DNA from 3 places in the Gudongella oleilytica genome. Region 3 is predicted to be linked to each of the others. Evidence: riboswitches for the same ligand, from Rfam matches in the RefSeq annotation. Region 3 holds a riboswitch; each other region holds the start of a gene.
The links. A riboswitch is a leader RNA that binds a small molecule or an ion and turns the genes downstream of it on or off. The one in region 3 is predicted to bind cyclic di-GMP.
Positions count from the first base shown of each region.

Region 1: another riboswitch for cyclic di-GMP. It lies ahead of EC328_RS04100 (chemotaxis protein CheW); the one in region 3 lies ahead of EC328_RS01595 (InlB B-repeat-containing protein).
Region 2: another riboswitch for cyclic di-GMP. It lies ahead of EC328_RS09040 (transglutaminase-like domain-containing protein); the one in region 3 lies ahead of EC328_RS01595 (InlB B-repeat-containing protein).

Region 1 covers NZ_CP035130.1:898,296-906,103, reverse strand. Annotated here, with positions in the region: gene EC328_RS04115 (GGDEF domain-containing response regulator) at 1-357, opposite strand, end outside; gene EC328_RS04110 (methyl-accepting chemotaxis protein) at 402-2,147, opposite strand; gene EC328_RS04105 (PAS domain S-box protein) at 2,125-4,722, opposite strand; gene EC328_RS04100 (chemotaxis protein CheW) at 4,742-5,230, opposite strand; cyclic di-GMP riboswitch class I at 5,661-5,748, opposite strand; gene rlmD (23S rRNA (uracil(1939)-C(5))-methyltransferase RlmD) at 5,986-7,350, opposite strand; gene EC328_RS04090 (YtxH domain-containing protein) at 7,450-7,808, opposite strand, start outside.
Region 2 covers NZ_CP035130.1:1,860,925-1,868,732, reverse strand. Annotated here, with positions in the region: gene EC328_RS09065 (AI-2E family transporter) at 1-950, shown strand, start outside; gene EC328_RS09060 (nitrous oxide-stimulated promoter family protein) at 957-1,271, opposite strand; gene EC328_RS09055 (DNA-3-methyladenine glycosylase family protein) at 1,347-1,988, shown strand; gene EC328_RS09050 (cytoplasmic protein) at 1,985-2,323, shown strand; gene fusA (elongation factor G) at 2,612-4,681, shown strand; cyclic di-GMP riboswitch class I at 4,797-4,870, shown strand; gene EC328_RS09040 (transglutaminase-like domain-containing protein) at 4,884-5,660, shown strand; gene EC328_RS09035 (CtsR family transcriptional regulator) at 5,733-6,188, shown strand; gene EC328_RS09030 (UvrB/UvrC motif-containing protein) at 6,204-6,692, shown strand; gene EC328_RS09025 (protein arginine kinase) at 6,685-7,701, shown strand; gene EC328_RS09020 (ATP-dependent Clp protease ATP-binding subunit) at 7,714-7,808, shown strand, end outside.
Region 3 covers NZ_CP035130.1:331,394-339,201, reverse strand. Annotated here, with positions in the region: gene EC328_RS01610 (four helix bundle protein) at 96-503, opposite strand; gene EC328_RS01605 (S41 family peptidase) at 556-1,677, opposite strand; gene EC328_RS11700 (group II intron maturase-specific domain-containing protein) at 1,876-2,169, opposite strand; gene ltrA (group II intron reverse transcriptase/maturase) at 2,173-3,117, opposite strand; gene EC328_RS01595 (InlB B-repeat-containing protein) at 3,695-6,454, opposite strand; cyclic di-GMP riboswitch class II at 6,483-6,565, opposite strand; gene EC328_RS01590 (hypothetical protein) at 6,574-6,990, opposite strand; gene EC328_RS01585 (LPXTG cell wall anchor domain-containing protein) at 7,145-7,808, opposite strand, start outside.

The sequences.
Region 1 (7,808 bases), 570 kb from region 3:
GAGCATGGCAGCTTTGTCTATGCCTTTTAGCACAAACCCGTAAGCCTTGACCTCTTTTATTTTTTCTAAGATTTCCCCGGAGGTGTTGGCGGTAAGAAATACAACTGGAATATCCCGGGTTTTAAGGATCCTGCGGGCCGCCTCAATTCCGTCCATTTTCCCCGCCAATTCGATGTCCATAAGGACCAGGTCCGGTGGGGAAGCGCCGCTTGCCTTTTGCACTGCTTCCTCCCCCGTAGCAGCGGTTTCCACATCATAGCCGCTACTTTGCAATGACTTCACTGCAATTAGGGCAGTCAAGCGGCTGTCTTCCACCAGCAGTATTTTCTTCTTATTGGAAACTATATTTATCTCCATCTTTTACCACCTGTAATTATTTCAGCACTCATTTGCATAGAACATTATACTTTAAATCTCGCTACCAGTGCACTCAGCTTCTCCGCCATCTCGGCCTGGGACTGGGCAGTTCTGGCCACCCCTTCCAGGGCTTTTGCCATTTCTGTAGCACTGTTGCTGATTTCCTGGGAAGAAGCGGTGGCTTCTTCTATGGCTGCCGCCACTCCTTCGATGGCGGTATTAACTTCGCCGATGGACGCAGCAATCTGGGAAGCCGCAGCAGCAAATTCTTCGGTCAGTGCTTTGACAAACCGCGCGTCCTGTGCATACTGCTCACCGGTTTTTTCCAGCATATCATAGTCCGGCGCCACTTTGTCGTCGATGAATTTCAGGATTTCCCCGGCATTGGCGGTTAGCTTGTCCACAGCAGTTTTAACTTGTTGAATTACCTGCTGGATGCTCCCTGCCGTCTGGGCCGAATGTTCGGCGAGTTTCCTGACTTCTTCCGCCACCACGGCGAAGCCCCGGCCCTGCTCGCCCGCCCTAGCAGCTTCAATGGCGGCATTAAGGGCCAAGAGATTGGTCTGGCCGGCTATTTCCGAGATTACATCAGTCATTCTGGCAATTTCTTCAACAATTTTTGCTTCGTCTATGGCTTTCTTGATTTCCTGCTGCTTAGCATTGTAAATGCTTTGAGCAGTTTGTTTGGAGGCTTTAGCCGTTTCTTTCATTTCTTCGGCTCTTTTTTCGATTTCTGCGACGTTGGCTTTGGCTTCGCCTGCCCTTGCTTTAAGCTGTTCAGCCCCATGTTTTATTTCCGTGCTGGAGGAGGTAACTTCCTCTACGGAAGCGCTGGTCTCTTCCATCCCGGCGGCAATCTGTTCCACCGAGGCATTGACGTTCTGCCCCTGGGCGCTCACTTCTTCCACTGTGGCGGAGAGTTCCTGGCTGGCTGCGCTGGTCTCAGCCACAGAGGCAGCCACTTCTTTTAACAGAGCTCGTATTTTTGAGTTCATCTCGGCAAAAGCCTGAGCCAGCTGTCCCATTTCATCCTTACGCCGCAGGAAGCTTTCCGGCACTTCCATGGTGAAGTCGCCGCCGGCCATAAGGCGGGCATGTTCCACCGCGGCTTTGACAGGATTGGCGATAATGCTGCCCATAAGCAGGGAAAAACCTAAACCTGCCAGGAGAGCAATCCCCAGCATGATCAAAGCAATGTTCCTGGCCTTGGCAAAATCGGCATGAGCAGCAACCATCAAGTCGGAGGCTATTTTATTGTTCAGTTCTTTCATTTGGGCTAAAATGTTGGAAGTTTCTTCCCGCAAAGGCTTCGCTTTCTGGTCGTTAAGCTGGACTGCCTGGCTGAAGTTGCCGGCCTTGACCGCATCTATAATCTCCTGCCTGGCTGCGCGATAGCTGGAGTTGACAGTTTTCAGCTTGTCCAGGAGGGCTTTTTCTTCTGGCGACAAGGCTCCTCCTTCGTATTCTTTGAGCAGGCGGTCATTTTCCTCAATCACCTTCTTTAAAGCTTCTTCGGAAGTTTTAATGACAGCCGGGTCTTGCAGGGCTTGTGTCTTCCAGAGAATCCTGAGCATCTCCTGGGATGCTTTTTCCTGGTTCACCTGCATTTTTCCAAGCAGCATGTTGGGAAGTAAACGGTTTTTATAAAGCTCATCCAGGTTGCTTTGGATCTGATTGGCGGTCAGAAGGCCGTTGACTCCGATAACCGCCGTGATGACCAGGATAACGGCAAAAGACAGCAATAGTTTGGTTTTCGTTTTCAGGTTGTTAATAAACCCCATTTCTTTCATCTCCTTTTTTATTGATGCTTTTAATGCTTTCTAAAAACATTTCCACTATCTGGGGATCAAACTGGGTCCCTGCATTCCTTTTTATCTCCTCAATCGCTTCCTCCCTGCTCAATGCTTTACGGTATGTTCGGTCGCTGGTCATGGCGTCATAGGCGTCGGCTACCGCCAGTATCCGGCATAGTAAGGGTATTTCTTCTCCTTTCAGCCCCTGGGGATAGCCTTGGCCGTCCCAGCGCTCATGGTGGCACAGGATGTATTCCGCAATCGGTCCCAGCTCAGGGGTGTTCTGCGCTATCCGGCAGCCTATCTCCGGGTGTTTTTTCATCTCCTCCCACTCAAGTTCCGTCAAAGACCCTGGTTTTTTCAAGATTTCTTCCCGGATCCCTACTTTGCCAATATCGTGCAAAACTGCCAGCAGGGAAAGTTCGTCCATTTCCTTGGAAGTCAGTTTAAGCAGGGAGCCGCTCCTTAAACAAAAATCTTTTAAGCGCCCGGCGTGCTCCTCTGTTTCCGAACTTTTGGCGTAAAGAGTAGCTAAAAGAGTGTTGACAATGCTGTGGCGGAAACTTTTGCCCTCGTTCAGCTTTTGGCGGTACATCCTCTCCTCAGCCTCTTTGACCAATTCCTCCAGTTTTTCGCCTGCTGTTTCTTTGGTGGCACAGCCCAAGGCTAGGCTTAGGCGGAGGTGTTCAGTCTCATAGGCCTGGGTGGCAGTCTTTATTCTTTTTGTTATTTCTTCCGCAGTTTGGGCTGAGGTTTGAGGCAAGACTATCAAAAATTCGTCCCCGCCCCAACGGGAGACCAAGTCTTCTTTGCGGCAGCATTTTTTGATGGCTTCAGCAGCTTTCTTAAGGAGCTTGTCCCCTTCGGCGTGTCCGAAGACATCGTTGGCCAGCTTCAGTCCATTGACATCAGCCATGATGACAGCCACTGGCAATTTGCCGTTTAGCTCCTGTCTTTTCAATTCTTCTTCCATAAAGCGCCGGTTGTATAAGCCAGTCAAGGTATCGTGGTAGCTAAGGTAGAGGATTTTTTCCTGCCAGTCTTTTTCCTGGGTGACGTCCCTAAAGACCATGACTACCCCAAAAGTTTGGCCCTGTTCGTCTTTGATGGGAGCAGCGCTGTCGGCGATTGGTACCCGCCGGCCGTCTTTGGTGATTAAAGCGGTGTGGTTGGCTAGCCCAACGATTTTCCCGGTTTGCAGGACTTTTTCCACGGGATCTTCAGCTTTTTTCCCTGTTTCTTCGCTGATCAGCCGGAAAACCTGGGCAAAGGGACGGCCTTTGACTTCCTCTTCACTATAGCCCGTTATTTCTTGGGCAACCTGATTCATGACCGTTATATTACCTGCCAGGTCAGTAGTAACCACTCCGTCACCAATGGAAAGGAGGGTAGTTCTAAATAGTTCTTTTTCTATGTATAGTTCTTTTTTGTACTTTTCTCTGTCAGTGACATCGAAAATGATGGAAAAAAGTAAATTTTCCTCGTTATATGTTATAGGGCAGGAATAAACATCAATCATCCTTACTTCCCCGTTCTTCAACCGATGAGGGAAAACAAAATGCCTCTGCTTTTTTTGTAAGGCCATGAGCCGCCGTTTTGCAACTTCCTCTTTGGGCAGCATATTGATGTCCTGAATGTGCATGTTTAAGAGTTCTTCCCTGGTATAACCGTAAAATGTGCAAGCGGCGGGGTTGGCGTCAACGATTCTGCCGGATATTGGCTCGTTCAGAAGCATGACGGCGGTATGTCCGTTGAACATGGCCTGCAGGCGATGTAACAACTCTTCTCTTTCCTTTTCTGCTTTCTTCTGTAACGTTATGTCCTTGCTGGAGCCGACAATGTATTTGACTCTATCCTTTTCGATAACCGGCGTAAGACTGGTGAGCCAAACTCTTTCTCCTGCTGGAAGATTCAGGGTTTCCTCATAAGTTATTGTCTCCCCGCTTTCCAGACATTTCCGGTAGTTGGCTTCAATGACTTTTCCTAATTCCGCGCCTAAAAGTTCAACCGGCGTTTTGTCTCTGAGTATGTCCAGAGAAATGCCGGTCAATTCCTGATGAGCAGAGTTATTGCGCAGGTACCTGAATTCTCCGTTTTCGGCCTTGATGAGAAAGATCGCATCATGGGTTCCGTTAAAAACTTTTTCCATTTCCAGGGTGAGTTCGCCAATGGTTTTCTGCTGTTTTTCCAGGATTTTTATCTTTTCCATTTCTGCGGTGATTTCTTGAATATAGGTTGCAAAATAACCTTGCTCCCAGGAAAAAGCGGTTACTTTGTACCATCTCCCAAGCGGCCCGGAGTATTGGGTAAATTCTTCCCTTCCGCCATTTAAGGCGATTTGGCCGTAAAATTTTATCCAGTCAAAAGAATCTTCTTTGATGCCAGGTATGACTTCCGTCACTTTTTCCCCCAAGATCTTTTCTTTTTTTAGCCCGGTCATTTCTTCAAAAGCAGGGTTGACATCAAGAAAAATATAGTCTTCCGGAATCCCTTCTGCGCTTAAAACCAGTTTGTGGTAAGCATAGCCAAAGGGCGCCTGGCGCAAAATTTCCCGCATAATATTTTCTTCCATACTGTTTCTCCCTCCCCGCTTAAAAGTTGTTTATGCCGGATAATTTCATGCCCTGGTTTTCAGACTGCAATTTCCCCGCCTTTACTTCTTGTTCTTCCGCCAGAATGGCGGCAGGTTCCAAAAGGATAATGATTTCTTCTCCCTTTTTGGCTAAACCGGCTATGTATTTGTGTTCAACAGTTGTCATTTGCGGCGGTTCTATCTGGTCATCACCGATTTTTGTTACCTGGGATACGGCATCAACCAAAAGCCCGGCTTTTTGCTCAGAAAGATTTAGGACAATAATCCTGCTTTCACCTGTAACCTCACTGTTTCCCAGGTTAAATTTTCTTCTGAGGTCGATTACAGGGATGATGTTCCCCCGCAGATTTATTATGCCTTGCATGTATGAAGACATATTGGGTATTCTTGTAGGCGCTTCATATCTTGTAATTTCCTGGATGCTTAAAATGTCAAGGCCATAGTATTCGCTGCCCAGTACAAAAACAACATATTGTTTCTCCGCCATTTCTTTTCCCCCTCTCTATGTTTTTTAGTTTTTCTGTGTACTCATTTCGACCAGCAGACTTTTTTAATTTATTTAAGCAAAAATCAAAAGGCCTATTTTACACAGCTGAACATTACATATTTTTCCAGCTAATGAAAACAGACCTTGATTAGCTTCATAATTAATGCTTGTCAATGCAAATAAAACAGCATATCTCCATATTTTGGATATAAATACAGGTATTACCCCCCCCCGTTGGGAACATGTGTTCTATCTTTTATGCATTCAGTCTTTTTCATTTTAAACGAGTCCCTCCTTTGGGTCTTATGCTCCGCCAAATCCACTGTCAATGCCTTATTTGCCACCGTCCGAGTACAAACTTTCACTTTAGTTTCTAACCAAGCCATCTTCATACACAAAAAGCCCCCGTGCACTAATCGCATAGAGACTTTCATGCAACCGGCTGCCATAGAATTATCTTGTTCCTTAGGCCCTTGGCTTTGCGTCCCTGCCTTTCGGCAAGTTTGCCATTGTAATGTCTATGTAAACTATGTTGTTGTAACCGCAACATAGTTATATGGTAATATTATACTATTTTTTTTTTCTTTTTCAACGGGTTTATTTGTTTTTCTCTATATTTCTTGTCGACACGCCACTTTTTCAATCATTTAATCTTTGAGAAGTTGCCTTCATATTACATTTTGGCTAAATAAAACCATGCGTTTTATCATCCTATTTTCCTTTCAAAGACCGCTCATCTAAATCCTCGCAAAGCCTTATTTCACGCGGCTTTCGGCACGTTTTATCAGAACTATGCACTCAACGTGTGCGGAATGTGGAAACATGTCGACTGGTTGAACTGCCTTTACCTCATACCCGCCATCTATAAGAAGCTTAGTATCTCTTGCAAGAGTAGATGGATTGCATGAAACATATACTATTGTCTCAGGCTTATGCAACAGCAGAGCATCGATAACCTTTTTATCGCAGCCCTTTCTTGGGGGATCCAGTATCACCTTATTTATCGCATCTCCTGCTCTTAATAAATCCGGAAAGGCAAGTTCTGCCCTGTCAGCTATGAATTCAGTATTTTGGATACCATTTATCTTTGCATTGTTCTTTGCATTTTCAACCGCTGCTCGTATGCTTTCTATTCCGTAAACTTTTCTCGCAAACCTTGCAGCATAAAGTGAAATTGTTCCTATACCGCTATATATATCACATATTGTGTCCAAACTGCCGGGTTCCAGAAATTTGATTGCGGTATCATAAAGTATACTCACTTGGCTGGTGTTTACCTGAAAAAATGAGTTTGGGGATATTTCAAATCTAAGATCACCTATATAGTCTATAAGCTTTTCCTGACCGAACAGATGCCTGTACTGTCTTCCATAGGTTGTCCCTCCATCGTCGGGATTGATGTTTTGATAGATACTCACTACTCCTGGTGTTTCGGTAATAAGCTTGTGCACAAGGCTGTGGAGTTCCGGTAATTTATCAAAGGTAGTTACAATTATTACCATAGCTTCGTTGTTCTGGTTGATCCTTATACCAATATGCTTTATCTTTCCTGTCTTTGAAAATCTGTCATACGGCTCTAATGATTGATCCCCCATCCACGATCTTACTACTGAAAGTATCCTGTCTCCAAGCTCTGGTTGGAGGTAGTCCTCTGTCATGGGAACTATAATATTTGTGCCCTTTTTGTAATACCCGGTTACAACCTCTCCATTATTAATACCCACTGGAACCTGGGTATGGTTCCTGTACCTGAAAGGATAACCCATCCCTATAATTGGCCTTATCTCCAATTTCAGACCTGCAATTCTTTCAAAATCCTTTTTAACCTTCTCCCATTTCCAATTAAGCTGAGCTTTATAGTCCAAATCTATGAGAGGAGCTCCGCCACCCAAGCTTTTAGTATCAAAGGCGTAGCTTACTCTTTTAGAGGAAGGCTCAAGTATAGATAGCAGTCTTCCGATCCCGTAGTTTTTTTTGATTTCAACTATTTCAAATTCTATCTTGTCACCAATCAGGCAGCCCGCAACAAAAACTGTTAGGTCTCCAGCTCTGACTACCCCATCCCCATCGTGTGTCAAATCTATAACTTCTTCAATAAATTTCGATCCGATCTCAGTCATATTACTTCCTCCCATGTTATCTTAGCTATATTTTAGCCTATTCAAGGGATTTGGTCCAATAAAAAGACAGCCAATTTATCTGGCTGCCTGGATACCTGGTTATTCTATGATGTCATTCATCTTTTCCTCTGCTTCTCCAACTGCCTTAGAAGCCTCTTCTTTTATTTCTTCTGCTTTTTCCTCAGCCTCTTCCTCTTTTGCTTCAATCTTTGATTCTACTTCTTCTTTCTTAGCCTCTACCTTGTCCTTAAGCTCTCCCATCTCTTCCTTTGCCTTTTCCTTCATTGCCTCTGCATCATCTTTGATGTCTTCAATCTTGTCTTCCAGAGTATCCTTTACTTCCTCAAATTTGTCCTGAGCCTTGTCGATAGCTTCCTCTGCCTTGTCCTTAGCAACTTCAGCAAGATCTTCAGCTTTGTCGACCAATTGCTCACCTTTTTCCTTTGCATCCCCTAAGA
Region 2 (7,808 bases), 830 kb from region 3:
CCCTTCCGAAAAAGACGAAACTGAAGGTGTTAAGACCCATAAGCATTATTATTACTTATGCAATAATCTCTGTGTTTCTATACTTTTTCGTTTCGATAATATTTCCTCAAATCATCGCATCTATTATAAAGGTAGTAAACGATATTACAGCTAATTTCGATAATATTACCGGATGGGTGGTCGAGTTCGTTGAAGGGATAAATATCAGGCAGGAATACCTTGACCTGGTGGTAGACTACTGGAACGAGTTTTTGAACAATTTGATGGGATTCCTTACAGGACTTCTTCCCGTTCTGGGTGAGATAGTGGCAGTAGTTCTTTCCAGCGTATGGAATATCGTATTGGGAGTCATTGTATCAATATACATTTTATCAGACAAGGAAAGGTTCAAAGCTCTGTCAAGGAAAATGACCTTTGGTTTGTTTTCTGTGCCAAGAGCCAACAGGATAATAGAGCTGACAAGACGTGCAGACCATATATTCGGAAGGTTCCTGGGAGGAAAGATGCTCGATTCAGCAATAATTGCCTTAATAAACTACGGATTCATGATATTTTTTAAGATGCCATATCCAGTACTTGTCTCATTTATTGTCGGCCTAACAAATATCATACCGTTCTTTGGTCCTTTTATCGGCATGGTCCCGTCATTCTTCATCATACTTACAGCTTCACCGGTAAAGGCATTCTGGTTTCTGGTTCAAATACTCCTGATCCAGCAGTTTGACGGAAATTTTCTGGGTCCAAAGATTCTTGGTGATTCTCTCGGGATATCGGCTTTCTGGATATTGTTCTCCCTGCTCGTTGCAGGTAAATTTCTTGGTTTTATAGGTCTTGTCATTGGAGTGCCGCTGTTTGTGTTTATTTATTCCGTAGTCAAGGACAATGTAGAAAGAAGGCTTAAGGATAAGGGCCTCCCGGTAGAAACTGCAAGCTATGTTGTGGATAAGTAATGATTGTCAGCCCAGAATAAGGTGCTTTAAGAGCATGACTGGATTATGGAAGAGCATTCTCGGGCCGGAGTATCTCATGACTGTGCGGATTTTCTCCCTCTCCTCAGGAGCAAAGCAATGGGTCTTACATGCTGAGCAAAAGGTTTTGGTATCCGAATAAGGACAGCTTTCGATCCTTCTATGTGAGTATTTCTCAAGGGCTCTGCAGGAATCGCAAAAATCGCCTTTGGTATGACCGTTACCATTGCAGTAAATGGAGATCATAAGACTGATGATCTCTTTTTCCTTAAGTTTTTTTTGTTCAGTCTTAGAATTGGGCATCATGATTTCTCCTTTCTGATTATTGATAAGATTATAGCATATGTTAATAAAATAAAGAAACGAATGAGGTATTCAATGGAAATATTTAAGTATGGTGAAACAGAGAAGAATCATCTGCGCTTTTCAGATGAAACAATGAACAGACTTATAGGTTCTCTTGGTCATGTGGAAAGAGCTGTAGAGCCTGATATTTTTAAGGCTTTGGTTTCGAGTATTATAAGCCAGCAGATCTCGACCAAAGCAGCAGAAACAGTCAAGGAAAGGCTGTCGCAAAAGGCCGGGGGAATCTCCGTTGAAAGCATATCCAGGTTGTCCTTTGAGGAATTGAGGTCATGCGGTCTTAGTGGCAGGAAAGCAGAGTATATAATGGGGGCTGCAAGAGCTTCTATAGAAGGGGAAGTAGACTTTAATGCCCTGTATTCAATGGATGACCAGGAGGTTATTGATACCTTGGTATCATTAAAGGGGGTAGGGGTCTGGACAGCCGAAATGATGTTGATTTTCTCCCTTCAGAGACCAAACGTATTCAGCTACCTGGACTTGGGGATCAGGAGAGGCATAATGAGAGCTTATGGACTCAAGGAGCTTTCAAAGACTGACTTTGAGTTGCTCAGGGCTAAACTGAGCCCTTACTGTACAGTTGCCTCCTTATATTTTTGGAAGCTTGCTGGTATGGATAACTGGGAATCTGTATTATACGAGGAGGAGTTGATATGAGAAAAATTGCATTTTTTGCATTCAGAGGAAATGAGATGTGCTTTGCCCACCTGCTCTTGAATGCTCTGGATCTGGATTCAAAGGGGATAAAGGCGTTAATAGTGATGGAGGGAGAGGCAGTGCAGCTACTAAAGCCCCTTGAGGAATCAAAAAACCCATTGTACCTTAAAGCCAAGGAGAAAGGCTTGTTTGATTGCATATGCAGGGCTTGTTCAGCAAAGCTTGGATGCCTTGAATTTAACGAGACAACCGGAATACCGCTTAAGGGAGACCTTCAGGGACATCCCTCGATGGAGCAGTACTTAGCACAAGGATACGAGATAATCACTTTATAGCTCTGTTAAACCGGCACCAGAGTAGCCTCTGTGCCGGTAAATTATTTTTTGATTATGAAAAGGTTTCATGTTATAATGTATGGGTGTAGTATTTCAACTTGTTTGAAAATTGCTTTAATTTAAAAGGGTTGAGATGATCTTGAATCAACAGTAGCAATCGCACTATACCGTTTCCATAATAGATGGTCAGGTCCCGGGTGATAGGGTACGAAAATGGTCTGTGCAGCGTGAATAGTTGGCGGATGTTTTAGCCTCGTTGTACTTAAATTTAGTTGGGGGGAATGTATCTTGAAAGCTTATCCTACGGATAAAATCAGAAATGTAGCTTTGCTTGGACACAGCAGCAACGGAAAAACCACTTTAACTGAAGCAATCCTCTTTGCAACAGGTGTTACTACAAGACAAGGAAAGGTAACTGACGGAAATACAGTATCTGACTTCGACAAACAGGAGATCGCAAGAAAGGTCTCTATCGGAACATCTGTTATCCCCATTGAGTGGGACAACTATAAATTCAATCTGCTTGACACTCCAGGATATTTCGACTTCGTAGGCGAGATGTACGGTGCCAAAAGGGCAAGTGAAGGCTCAATTCTTCTTGTTGACGTATCCTCAGGGATAGAGGTGGGCACGGAGAAAGCATGGAAAAATCTTGAAAAATATTCAACTCCAAGGATCGTCTTCGTAAACAAGATGGACAAGGAGAATATAAACTTTGAAAAATTGCTGGAGGATCTGAAATCAGAGCTGGGCGAGAAGATCATACCATTTGCTCTTCCAATCGGATTGTCAAACGATTTCAGGGGCTTCGTTAGCGTTATAGATGGAAAAGCGTATGAATACAACGGGAAGGTAAGGAAAGAGATACCTGTCCCTGCAGACATGAAATCAGCGGTGGAGGAAATCAGGGAAAGCCTGATGGAAAAAATTGCTGAATCAGACGAGGAACTCATGGAGAAGTACTTCGAGGGCGAGGAGTTCACTCCTGAAGAGGTTGAAAAGGGAATAAAGGCATCGGTTGCATCTGGAGACCTGGCACCATTGGTGGTTGGATCAGCTGAGAAAACGATCGGCGCTGACTTCCTACTTGAAATGATCCGGAAATACATTCCATCTCCTGCAGACGTAGGGACCTTCAAGGGAACCAAGGACGACAAGGAGATAATCAGAAAGGTCGATGTCAGCGAACCGTTCTCAGCAGTAGTTTTCAAGACTATCGTTGACCCGTTCGTAGGCAAGCTGACTTTGTTTAAGGTCGTTTCAGGCAAGATAACAAAGGATACAGAGGTATTCAACTCTACCAAGGATAAAACTGAGAAGCTGGGCGGCTTGTTCCTTCTAAGAGGAAAGAACCAGCTTGAGGTTACTGAGATCCAGGCAGGGGACATTGGAGCGACGTCAAAGCTCAACTATACCCAGACAGGAGATACCCTTTGCGATAAGGGTAACCAAACACTTTACGATACGATAAGCTATCCGCAGCCCACACTTTTCATGGCAGTTGAGCCAAAGAACAAGGGCGACGAGGAAAAGATCGGTACATCCCTCAATAAGCTTATGGATGAGGATCCAACATTCGTCATTGAAAGAAATACAGAGACCAAGCAGCTTCTTATCGGCGGGCAGGGAAACATGCAGCTTGCTGTTATAGTCGACAAGCTTAAGCAAAACTTTGGGGTAGATGTACTTCTTAAGAGCCCTAAGATCGCATACAGAGAGACAATCAAGGGAACTGCTTCCGTTCAGGGCAAGCATAAGAAGCAATCAGGCGGAGCTGGTCAGTATGGAGACGTTCATATAAGGTTTGAGCCGTGCGAAGAAGAATTCGTTTTTGCTGAAGAGATCTTCGGAGGTTCTGTCCCAAGAAACTTCTGGCCTGCAGTTGAGAAGGGCTTGAGGGAATCGCTTGAGCATGGTATTCTTGCCGGATGTCCTGTAGTTAACGTTAAGGCTACATTGTTTGACGGTTCATATCATGACGTTGACTCCAACGAGATGGCGTTTAAATTGGCTGCTCAGCTTGCATTCAAGAAGGGTATGGAGGCTGCAAAGCCAGTTCTTCTGGAGCCGATCGTAAAGGTTGACATAGTTATCCCTGAAGCATACATGGGAGATGTTATGGGCGATATGAATAAAAGAAGGGGAAGGATCCTTGGAATGGAGCAGCAGGCTGACGGTTCACAAAAGATAACTGCCGAGGCACCTCATTCTGAGATGTTTGAGTATGCAATAGACTTAAGAGCCATGACTCAGGCAAGAGGAAGCTTCACAATGGAATTCACAAGGTACGAGGAAGTTCCTGCGATGATTGCAGAAAAGATCATAAACGAATACAAGGCTGAAAGAGAGAATCATTAATGTCTGTCTGCCCGGCTGATCAAATCAGTCGGGCTTTTATATGGTTTACAAAAGCTTATTGTGTGGTATAATTAAGTTGACAAGTAACAGGGAGGAATCCTCTCGTTGAACTGTCAAACGATAAAGGCAAACCTGGCGAAAGCCAGGGACGCAAAGCTATAGGGCCTGAAATGGCAGCCAGCTACCGAAAGGAGAGTTTAGTGTGCGGGGTAGATCTATTTGCCTTCTGTTGGTATTTGTCTTTTTATTTGGGTTTTCGACAAGCTCCTTTGGAGACGCATCATATGATATAATCGCATCTGGAAAAGGCACTGCAATGATAGAAAGTGCTCTGTATGGTCCGGATATGAGAATAATGGTTGAAAAGAGCGGCGAAAACTACGTTTATCCCCTGACAAGAGCAGGAGAAGCCATTCCATTGCAGCTGGGGGAAGGCTTATACACCATAAAGATACTAAAGAATATTGAAGGAAACAGATATCAGGTTATAGGTACTGAGAGTGTCCATTCCATTGGAGATCCTTCATATATTGAATCGGCACAGCCTGTTTACTGGAGCGGTTCCTTGAAGCTGACTGAGCTTTCAAACGCATTGAGGCTAAGTGAGAAGACTGACACTGAAAAGCTCAGTGCGGTGTATTCCTATATAACCGGAAACATTAGCTACGACTTTGATAAGATCAACACACTGAAAGCGGATTATATTCCTAATATAGACGATACAATCGATTCCGGGAAGGGTATATGTTACGACTACGCAGCTTTATTTGCAGGACTGATGCGTCTTAATGGTATCCCAACAAAGCTTGTGAAGGGCTATAGGATCGACCTTGCTGCGTATCACGCCTGGAACGAGGTCCTTATAGACGGTAAATGGCACTTGATAGATACAACCTACGATGCAGCCTATAAGAGTGCAGGCATAGAACGGGAAATGCTTCAGGATCCAGTCGATTATACAAAAACTAAAGAGTATTAAAATAACGCTGAATAAGCGTTATTTTTTAGGGTAAAAGACAAAGAAAGTCAAAGTCAGGAAGGAGTTGATCATATGGCTGGACTCAGCAACAACATTGAAAGCTTTATCAAGGAGCTGTTGGAGCAGGCTGACGGCATTATTGAGATACAGAGGAATGAACTGGCCAACTATTTTGATTGTGCACCATCTCAGATCAATTATGTTTTGAGTACGAGATTCAGCCCATATAAAGGATACTATATCGAGAGTAGAAGAGGCGGCGGTGGGTATATTAAGATAGTAAAAGTAAGGCTTCAGGATGACCTCAACATCAACAACATACTGAAGAACATCCTTGGAGATTCAATAACTGAGCATAAGGCTAATGAGATCATAACAGCACTTAATGAGGAAGGCATAATAAATAAGAAAGAGGCGGAAATTGTACGTGCTGCTATAAGCGATCGTGCATTCGACTGCGATGCAAGGAGCAAGAATGCCATAAGGGCTTCTGTCTTGAGGAATATACTACTGGTGCTTATAGATTAAATAAGGAGAATGGTCATGCTTTGCGAATCGTGTAAAAAAAGAGAAGCAAGAGTGCATTATACGGGAGTAATAAATGGATTAGTTGAGGAGCACCATCTTTGTGAGATATGTGCAGCAGGTATCCAGGACCAGATAGGAGGTAAATTTCCGCTTCACAAGCTTTTTGAGGGATTAGCAATAAATACCAGATGCCCCGAATGCGGGTTGAGCTATGAGAAGTTCAAGGCAACGGGCAAGCTTGGATGCGCAAAATGCTATGAGGCATTTGGAAATGAGCTTAAAGGCGTGATCAAGGGTATACATGGACACACTCAGCATAGGGGAAAGATGCCGAAAAGAGGTTTCCCGAGATTGAAGCTGAAAAAGGATATCGAGGAGCTGACCCGACAGCTGGAGCAGGCTGTCTCGGCTGAGGAGTATGAAAAAGCAGCTGTCATCAGAGATGAGATAAAGAGGGTCAGGGAACAGCTGGAGCTTAAGGACAGAGGTGAGAGCAATGACTAAGTGGCTTTCAGACGCCGATTACAATGATGTTGTTGTAAGCACCAGAATAAGGGTAGCAAGGAACCTTAGGGAGCATCCATTTCCAATATATGCCGACCAGCAGGAGGCAAGAAAGGTTCTTGAAATAGTGAGGGATGCTATCGACAGCTCCTTTGAGGAGGGCAGCTACAGGCATTTTGAAATGTCGTCCCTGGAACCCAGAGAAAGAATGAGACTTATGGAGGAGCATCTGATCAGCCCCGTATTGGTAGAGCAGTCTGAGAAGAGTGGTTTTTCCGTAAGAGAAGATGAGAAGGTAACGATAATGGTCAACGAGGAGGATCACATAAGGCTTCAGACTCTTTTGCCGGGCTTGGCTCTTGCTGAAGGGTGGGGGCTTTGCTCCCAGGTTGACGACGCTCTTGAGGATAAACTGGATTATGCCTTTGATGGAGAATACGGATATCTGACGGCTTGTCCCACAAATACCGGAACAGGACTGAGAGCATCTGTAATGCTCCATATGCCTGCTGTATCCATAACAGGACACATCGGGGGAATAATAGATGCTTTGAAGAAGATAGGTCTTACCATAAGAGGGATATATGGCGAGGGTACTGAGGCTGTAGGCCACCTGTATCAGGTTTCCAATCAACTCACCCTTGGTGAGACTGAGGAGGAGATTCTGGAGAAGCTTGAGCGTGTGGTCCATCAGCTTATCACGAGAGAAAGGAATACGAGGCTGTTCCTGCTTGATAAAAAGAATCTGGAGTTTCAGGACAGAGTTTACAGGGCTCTTGGTGCATTGCGATATGCAAGGACCATCTCCTCCCGTGAGGCTATGGAGCTAATATCTGTGATCAAGCTTGGGTGTGATGTATCTTTGCTGGAGGGCTATAACGGCAGCGATTTGATAAGGGAAATGATAGAGATAAAGGCAGGAAGCATACAGAGCGGCTACGGAAGAGCGATGAGCCAGGCTGAAAGAGACATGCTCAGGGCTGAGCTGCTTAGAGAATACTTTAATTAGTGGAGGTAACGTATGGGAATGTTTGGAAGATTTACAGAGAGAGCTCAAAAATCAATAATGCTTGCTCAGGAGGAAGCTAAGAAATTCAATCACAACTATGTGGGAAC
Region 3 (7,808 bases):
CAGTTCACAATTCACAAATCACAGATAAAAGATAATTTAAACTCACTGTTCTCAATTCACAGATAAAATATAATCTACAGTTTATAGAACTCAATTCACGATTCACAAGTAAACTCAATAATATAATTCTCAGGATCTTCGTTAATATTATCCGCTAAATTTTGACGTGAAGTTTTTACAATTGAATTTAGTATCTTGCATAATTCCTTACAGTCAGTGAGAAGCCCTGAGTTTTTCTGTGAATCTAAATATCCTGAATCTATTAAGAGCCTTATCCAGTATTCAGTCTCATTGGCTTCTTTGAGTGCAATATTCATCTTTGATATAAAGTCTTTTCTGCTTTGTGCACGTAAGCCCTCAACTACATTGGCTCCAATACTTGTTCCCGATCTCAGTAATTGTTTAGATAATACATATTCATTATTCAAGGATAATTCTTTAAATATCTTTATAATTGTTAAAGCAAATTTGTACGATTTTTCTTCTATTACATTAGCTGTCATTTTGTCTCCTTAAATTGTGATTTGTGATTTGTGCATTGTGAATTCATTATCCCTACTTTCCGCTCAAGAGTTGGACCGCTTTTTTAAGCTGCAAATCTTCCTCGGCTGTGTTGGCGATTTGGATATCTGGTTGGATACCAATGCCGTGGATCCTGGTTTGATCTGGTGTAAGGTATTCTGCGGTGGTTAGCTTAACAAGTCCTCCATCCATAAGTGGGATTAGGGATTGGACAATGCCTTTACCGAAGGTCTTGTTCCCTACGATAATGCCTGCCTTCCTATCCTTTATTGCTCCTGTAAGAATTTCAGAGGCTGATGCGCTGTTTTCATTTACAAGGAGTACAAGCTGATATTTGGATGCTTTAGTTCCTGAATAATAGGTGTAAAGATCTTTCCCTTTTTCTCTGATGTGGACCACTGGTCCTTGTGACACAAATAGTCTGGAAACCTTGATAGCCTGATCCAATAGCCCCCCTGGGTTGTTTCTTACATCAAGGATCACCTTCTGTATGGACATAGAGTCAAACTGTTGGAGTGCTTTACTGATTTCCTCATCTGCATTTTTATTGAATTCAGTTAGCTTGATATATCCTATTTGGTCATTTATTATTCTGAAGCTTACTGGGTTTATCTTTACCTCGTCTCTTTGAATCTCAAATTGCAGAAGCCCAGTTATGCCTTCTCTTTGTATACCTAGCTTAACGAAGGTACCCTTTTCTCCCTTTATTTTTATTGCAGCAGTAGAAGAGGTCATATCCTTTGTGCTTTCACCATCTATAGAAACTATAAGGTCATTGGGTAGGACCCCAGCCCTCTTTGCATTTGCTCCCTCAATTGTATCTATTACTTTGATGTAATCTCCTGATTTTTCTATATACAGCCCAACCCCAAAGAAAGTTCCATATACATCAGAATAAAGTATCTCAGCTTCCTCAGCAGTATAGTATTCACTATATGGATCGATGGATTCAAGCATTCCCTTCAATGCTGACTCCACCAAGGTCTTGTCTTCGATTTCCAGAGGATAAGCTTCCTTGATGTACTGATAAACTTGAAGGAACAAGTAAATATCTGTCTGGGGATGACTGGAAATGTCATTCTGGTCTATTGCAAAGACAGATGATGGGATGAGAAGCGATAGGATAATTAGGATCAAAAGTAATTGTTTTTTCATGGAAAACCTCCGTTTAGTAAATAATAAATGAACAATGAACAATTAACAGTGAATAATTTAAAAAATTAAGCACTAAAGATTCCGCCCTTCTGGTCAAAATGACGGGTTAGATCCTCAATAAACTAATTTATCAAATCGAGTAGGGGAAAATTAATTCCCCTCTCACACCACCGTACGTGCCGTTCGGCATACGGCGGTTCAATTCAAATAATAATCTAGACAACTAATGAGTCCTCGCTTTGCGAGGATTTCTTTTGTAATTTTGCGTACTCCTGTGGTTTTAGCCACTGCCTGGTAATGGTTGTTGAACCCTACCGACTGTCTTACCATCCATTCCGGTACACCGAGTCTTCTTAAACCCCACATTCTCTTCTGACTTGTTTTCCACTGCTTCCATATCACGATACGAATTCTTGTACGCAAGTGTTCATCTATTCGTATCATATTAGTCTTCATTTTACCGATTCGAAAGTAGTTTATCCATCCTCTGATTACTCAATTAAGCCTCTTGATTCTGTCGTCCATGCTGATTGACCATGAGCGTTTTGTGAGCTGCTTGAGTTTACTCTTGAATTTGACTAGGGAGTCCTGATGAGGCCTTGCCTCCCATTTACCATCCATCTTCACAAAACCAAACCCTAAATATTTTAGCTTTGTTGGTTTTGTGGTTCTTGTCTTTTCTGCGTTGACTTTTAATCCGAGTTTTCTCTCTATCCATTTTGTTATGGTGTTCATAACTCTGTTGGCAGCTGCACTACTTCCTACTGCTATTACACAGTCATCTGCATATCTAACAAAATTAAGTCCTCTTGCTTCAAGCTCTTTGTCAAGTTCATTAAGCATGATGTTACTCAGTATTGGGGAGAGGTTTCCTCCTTGCGGGGTTCCTTTATTGGTATCTTCATACTTTCCCTTGTACATCACACCTGCCCTTAGATATTTAGCTATTAGTGATTCTGTGTCTGGGTCTTGTATGATTTTGCCTACAAGGGTCATCAGTTTATCTTGTAGTACATTATCAAAGAACTTCTCAAGGTCAATATCAACTATGTAGATATATCCGTCATTCAGATATTCTAATAGTTTTATGACTGCCTGTTGTGCTCGTCTGCCCGGTCTGAATCCATAGCTGTATTCGCTGAAATGTGGCTCTACTATGGGTGTGATTGCTTGCACTATTGCTTGCTCTATGATTCTGTCCATCACTGTGGGTATACCAAGCTTTCGTACTCCTCCGTTTGGCTTTGGTATTTCTACTCTCAGCACCGGTTGTGGTTTGTACTTTCGATTTCGGATACGTTCCTTGATATCTTCCCAGTTCTCTTTCAGATATTCATCAATTCCGTCTACACTTATGTTGTCTATGCCTCCTGCTCCTTTGTTGTCTTTTACCTTTTTGTATGCAAGCAGCATATTCTCTCTTGATAGTATCTGGTCCATTAGTTGTGACATGATTTGTCTCCTTTTCCTGTTTTGCTTTCATGCATATTAGCCTTACCTCCTGTGAACCTTTCGCTCCGTTACGTCTTCGCTACTTTGGTTCTCGTCAGGCCTATGCACTTACATCTGTAAGTCCATTTGACTTTGAATTGTTCGGTCCTTCCTTGTTTCCAAGTACTATGACCTCTGCTGACTTCTCATGGTTCGTTGTTACTACGGTTTAGGCCGCCCATGAGACCTCACGGGATAAGCCGAATGTCTTTCCTCGTCTACCTGCCTGATCTACCCGCATGGGTTACGATTGCCTTTTGGACTTCGCCGCTTATGGCCAGCTTATCCTCCATGCAAGCCTTGGTATCAGGTTTCTGTCCGTCAGGCTACGATTTCGCTATTGCTTCCTCTCGCCCACACCTCACGATGTGAACCTTGCAAGTCGCTATTGGGTTCGTCGGCAATTACGCCCCTTGTGGACTTTCACCACAGACAGATGGCATGCCCGTCATACCATAAAAAGGGTGTAGACTGTCTATTACAGTTTACACCCTTTGGGTTGATTATTCAATATTTGTTGGTGCTGCTATGCGTCTTTCTTCTTTCTTATCAGTAGGCCGATTGCCATTAGAAGTGCTCCGATACCAGCTGCTTCGCCTGCTCCAAATGTTCCTGTTTTTGGAAGAACAGGAGCTTGTGGTACTGGCTCAACCGGAACTTCAACAACTGGTGGCACTACTACTGGAGGAGCTTCTGGAACTGGTGGCTCTTCTATAACTTCAATTTCCAACTCAGTATATCTCGCGACTACTGTTTCATCTCTTCTAACATTAGTCCAATTTCCATCCCACTCTCTAAAATTCCATCCTGCTCTTGTTGGGTTTCCTGGAGGAGTTGCGCTGTTTCCTCTGTTAACTCTTTGAGTTTTTATAACTGTACCGTCAAAGTCAACAAATGTTACAGTAAACCTTTCAACCTCAGTTGGTCCTGGCCCAGGAGGGGTATTAGGTCTGTAAACCGCAGTTATTATCTCATCTTTTGTTACATTTTCCCAATTACCATCCCAACCTAAGAAGGTATACCCTTCTCTTTCTGGATCAGCTGGTGGTGTTGCATCCCCTCCATCTGCTACCTTTTGTTCCTTAAGTTCTGTTCCATCCCAGTCAATGAAGGTTACTGTCCAGTATACTGTATCTTTTGTATAGGTTGCCTGAACTATCTCATCTTTTGTTACATTTGTATAGTTACCTACCCATTTATCAAAAGTATACCCTTCTCTTTCTGGATCAGCTGGTGGTGTTGCATCCCCTCCATCTGCTACCTTTTGTTCCTTAAGTTCTGTTCCATCCCAGTCAATGAAGGTTACTGTCCAGTATACTGTATCTTTTGTATAGGTTGCCTGAACTATCTCATCTTTTGTTACATTTGTATAGTTACCTACCCATTTATCAAAAGTATACCCTTCTCTTTCTGGATCAGCTGGTGGTGTTGCATCCCCTCCATCTGCTACCTTTTGTTCCTTAAGTTCTGTTCCATCCCAGCCAATGAAGGTTACTGTCCAGTATACTGTATCTTTTGTATAGGTTGCCTGAACTATCTCATCTTTTGTTACATTTGTATAGTTACCTACCCATTTATCAAAAGTATACCCTTCTCTTTCTGGATCAGCTGGTGGTGTTGCATCCCCTCCATCTGCTACCTTTTGTTCCTTAAGTTCTGTTCCATCCCAGTCAATGAAGGTTACTGTCCAGTATACTGTATCTTTTGTATAGGTTGCCTGAACTATCTCATCTTTTGTTACATTTGTATAGTTACCTACCCATTTATCAAAAGTATACCCTTCTCTTTCTGGATCAGCTGGTGGTGTTGCATCCCCTCCATCTGCTACCTTTTGTTCCTTAAGTTCTGTTCCATCCCAGTCAATGAAGGTTACTGTCCAGTATACTGTATCTTTTGTATAGGTTGCCTGAACTATCTCATCTTTTGTTACATTTGTATAGTTACCTACCCATTTATCAAAAGTATACCCTTCTCTTTCTGGATCAGCTGGTGGTGTTGCATCCCCTCCATCTGCTACCTTTTGTTCCTTAAGTTCTGTTCCATCCCAGTCAATGAAGGTTACTGTCCAGTATACTGTATCTTTTGTATAGGTTGCCTGAACTATCTCATCTTTTGTTACATTTGTATAGTTACCTACCCATTTATCAAAAGTATACCCTTCTCTTTCTGGATCAGCTGGTGGTGTTGCATCCCCTCCATCTGCTACCTTTTGTTCCTTAAGTTCTGTTCCATCCCAGTCAATGAAGGTTACTGTCCAGTATACTGTATCTTTTGTATAGGTTGCCTGAACTATCTCATCTTTTGTTACATTTGTATAGTTACCTACCCATTTATCAAAAGTATACCCTTCTCTTTCTGGATCAGCTGGTGGTGTTGCATCCCCTCCATCTGCTACCTTTTGTTCCTTAAGTTCTGTTCCATCCCAGTCAATGAAGGTTACTGTCCAGTATACTGTATCTTTTGTATAGGTTGCCTGAACTATCTCATCTTTTGTTACATTTGTATAGTTACCTACCCATTTATCAAAAGTATACCCTTCTCTTTCTGGATCAGCTGGTGGTGTTGCATCCCCTCCATCTGCTACCTTTTGTTCCTTAAGTTCTGTTCCATCCCAGTCAATGAAGGTTACTGTCCAGTATACTGTATCTTTTGTATAGGTTGCCTGAACTATCTCATCTTTTGTTACATTTGTATAGTTACCTACCCATTTATCAAAAGTATACCCTTCTCTTTCTGGATCAGCTGGTGGTGTTGCATCCCCTCCATCTGCTACCTTTTGTTCCTTAAGTTCCGTTCCATCCCAGTCAATGAAGGTTACTGTCCAAGGCCCAGGCACAAGAATCGACTGCCCTTTAAGATCATGTCCACCTCCAATACCCTCTACAAAAATTGATTTAGTCCCACTTTCCAAAATTGATTTATTGAACTTATAAATAGTCCATCTAGCATTATTAACATTACCACTAACTTCTGTGTTAGGCGCCACATTAGTCCCATTTAAGCTCAAGTACTCTCCTTCGGCTTGTTCTACACTATTTGAGGATGAAATACTCCCGCCTAATATCATCGTACTAGACATCATATGTGTTGACTGAACAGCAACATACATATTTCCAGATGAATCGAGCCAGGCATAAACTGCACTTGTGTGGTTGTTAGTTGAATTTCCAGTTATCGTTATATCTTTAGCTGACTGATAATTTGTAACTGCTATACTAACCCCCATCCCTGCAATCATTGAAAATACTAATAAGAACGTCAGTAATCTTCTAAATCCTTTTTTCATAATCTCTCTCCTCTCTTTAGATAACTTCCTAAAGAAAGTCGGTTGCACTAGTTACTCGATGCATCTCAAGTGCCCAGGTACAAGATGCATTTCATCGTATCCTTTCTGTCTCCTTCTGCCTACCCAAGTCTGCGCTGTCTTCCAAAAAGTTCTTCATCAGATGCTTCTGCAAGATATCTTCTCCCAGCCTCCTCTTTTACTTTCGTGATGTCGGTATAGATCATCATAAGATAATCCCTTTCATCACTATAAAGATTTACCAAGTACCACCTGTTGTCCTTCTGTACGAAGTGCTCGAATTTTCTCCTGGTGTTTGGCAGCATGTGATAATGAAATTCCTTAAGTCCAAGTACAGGACTGTCGATATCGATTGCCATGTCTGCCAGCTTCATCCCCAGGATGAAATCCGAAGTGATCTTTGTAGCCTTTGAAAAATTATCGCTGACTTCTATCAGAATGTAGTCGATAAATCGGCCTTTTTCGTTGAACAAAGCCTTGAATCTGATAAAGAAGTCATATTTTGAAGGGTATTCCATTGTTATCCCCCCTTGTCCAGGTTAAATGTTTCTTTATTTGAATATACCACTCCAGAGTTTTACATTGCGTTTATTGCAATTTTATTTCAGTTTTATTGATTGACACGCTATAGTGTTATATAAAAGGAGAGATTTGAGTCTCTCCTGATTTATACTATTTATCCTTCTTTGATATTGCAAATCCCAACAACAGCATTGCTGCTCCAATTCCTGATATAGCTGTTGTACTTACGGCTCCTGTCTTTGGAAGTGTAGACTGTACAGTTGGTGCTGATGCAGGTACTGATTGGGTTTCTTCGATTACAACTACAGGTATTGCTTGTGGTAATACTTCTTCTGAATCTAGAATTACTACTTCTGAAGAGTCAACTGATTTGATTTCCTTGTTTTGTTCTTCTAGATCTTTGTTAGTCTTATCATTTTCTGATAAAACTTCCTCAGCTTCATCTTCTGAATCTATTTCTTCAGATCCTTGTTCATTATCAGTAAGGCTGCCTTCATCTTGTTGTTCTTCTTGTTGTTCTTCTTGTTGTTCTTCTTGTTGTTCTTCTTGTTGTTCTTCTTGTTGTTCTTCTTGTTGTTCTTCTTGTTGTTCTTCTTGTTGTTCTTCTTGTTCTTCTATCTCATTCTCTTCCTTACTTTCTCCTTCGTTTTCACTGCTTGTTCCACCTTGTGATGGTGGGTTAGTGTTGTCTTCTGGTTTATTGGCATCTGTGTCTTCTTCACTCTCTTGTTCTTCATCTGATGGGACTTCCGTCTCTTCGGTTGGGCTCTGATCCTTTATCTTGATATTCTTAGTTTTTGTCTTTCCATTTGAA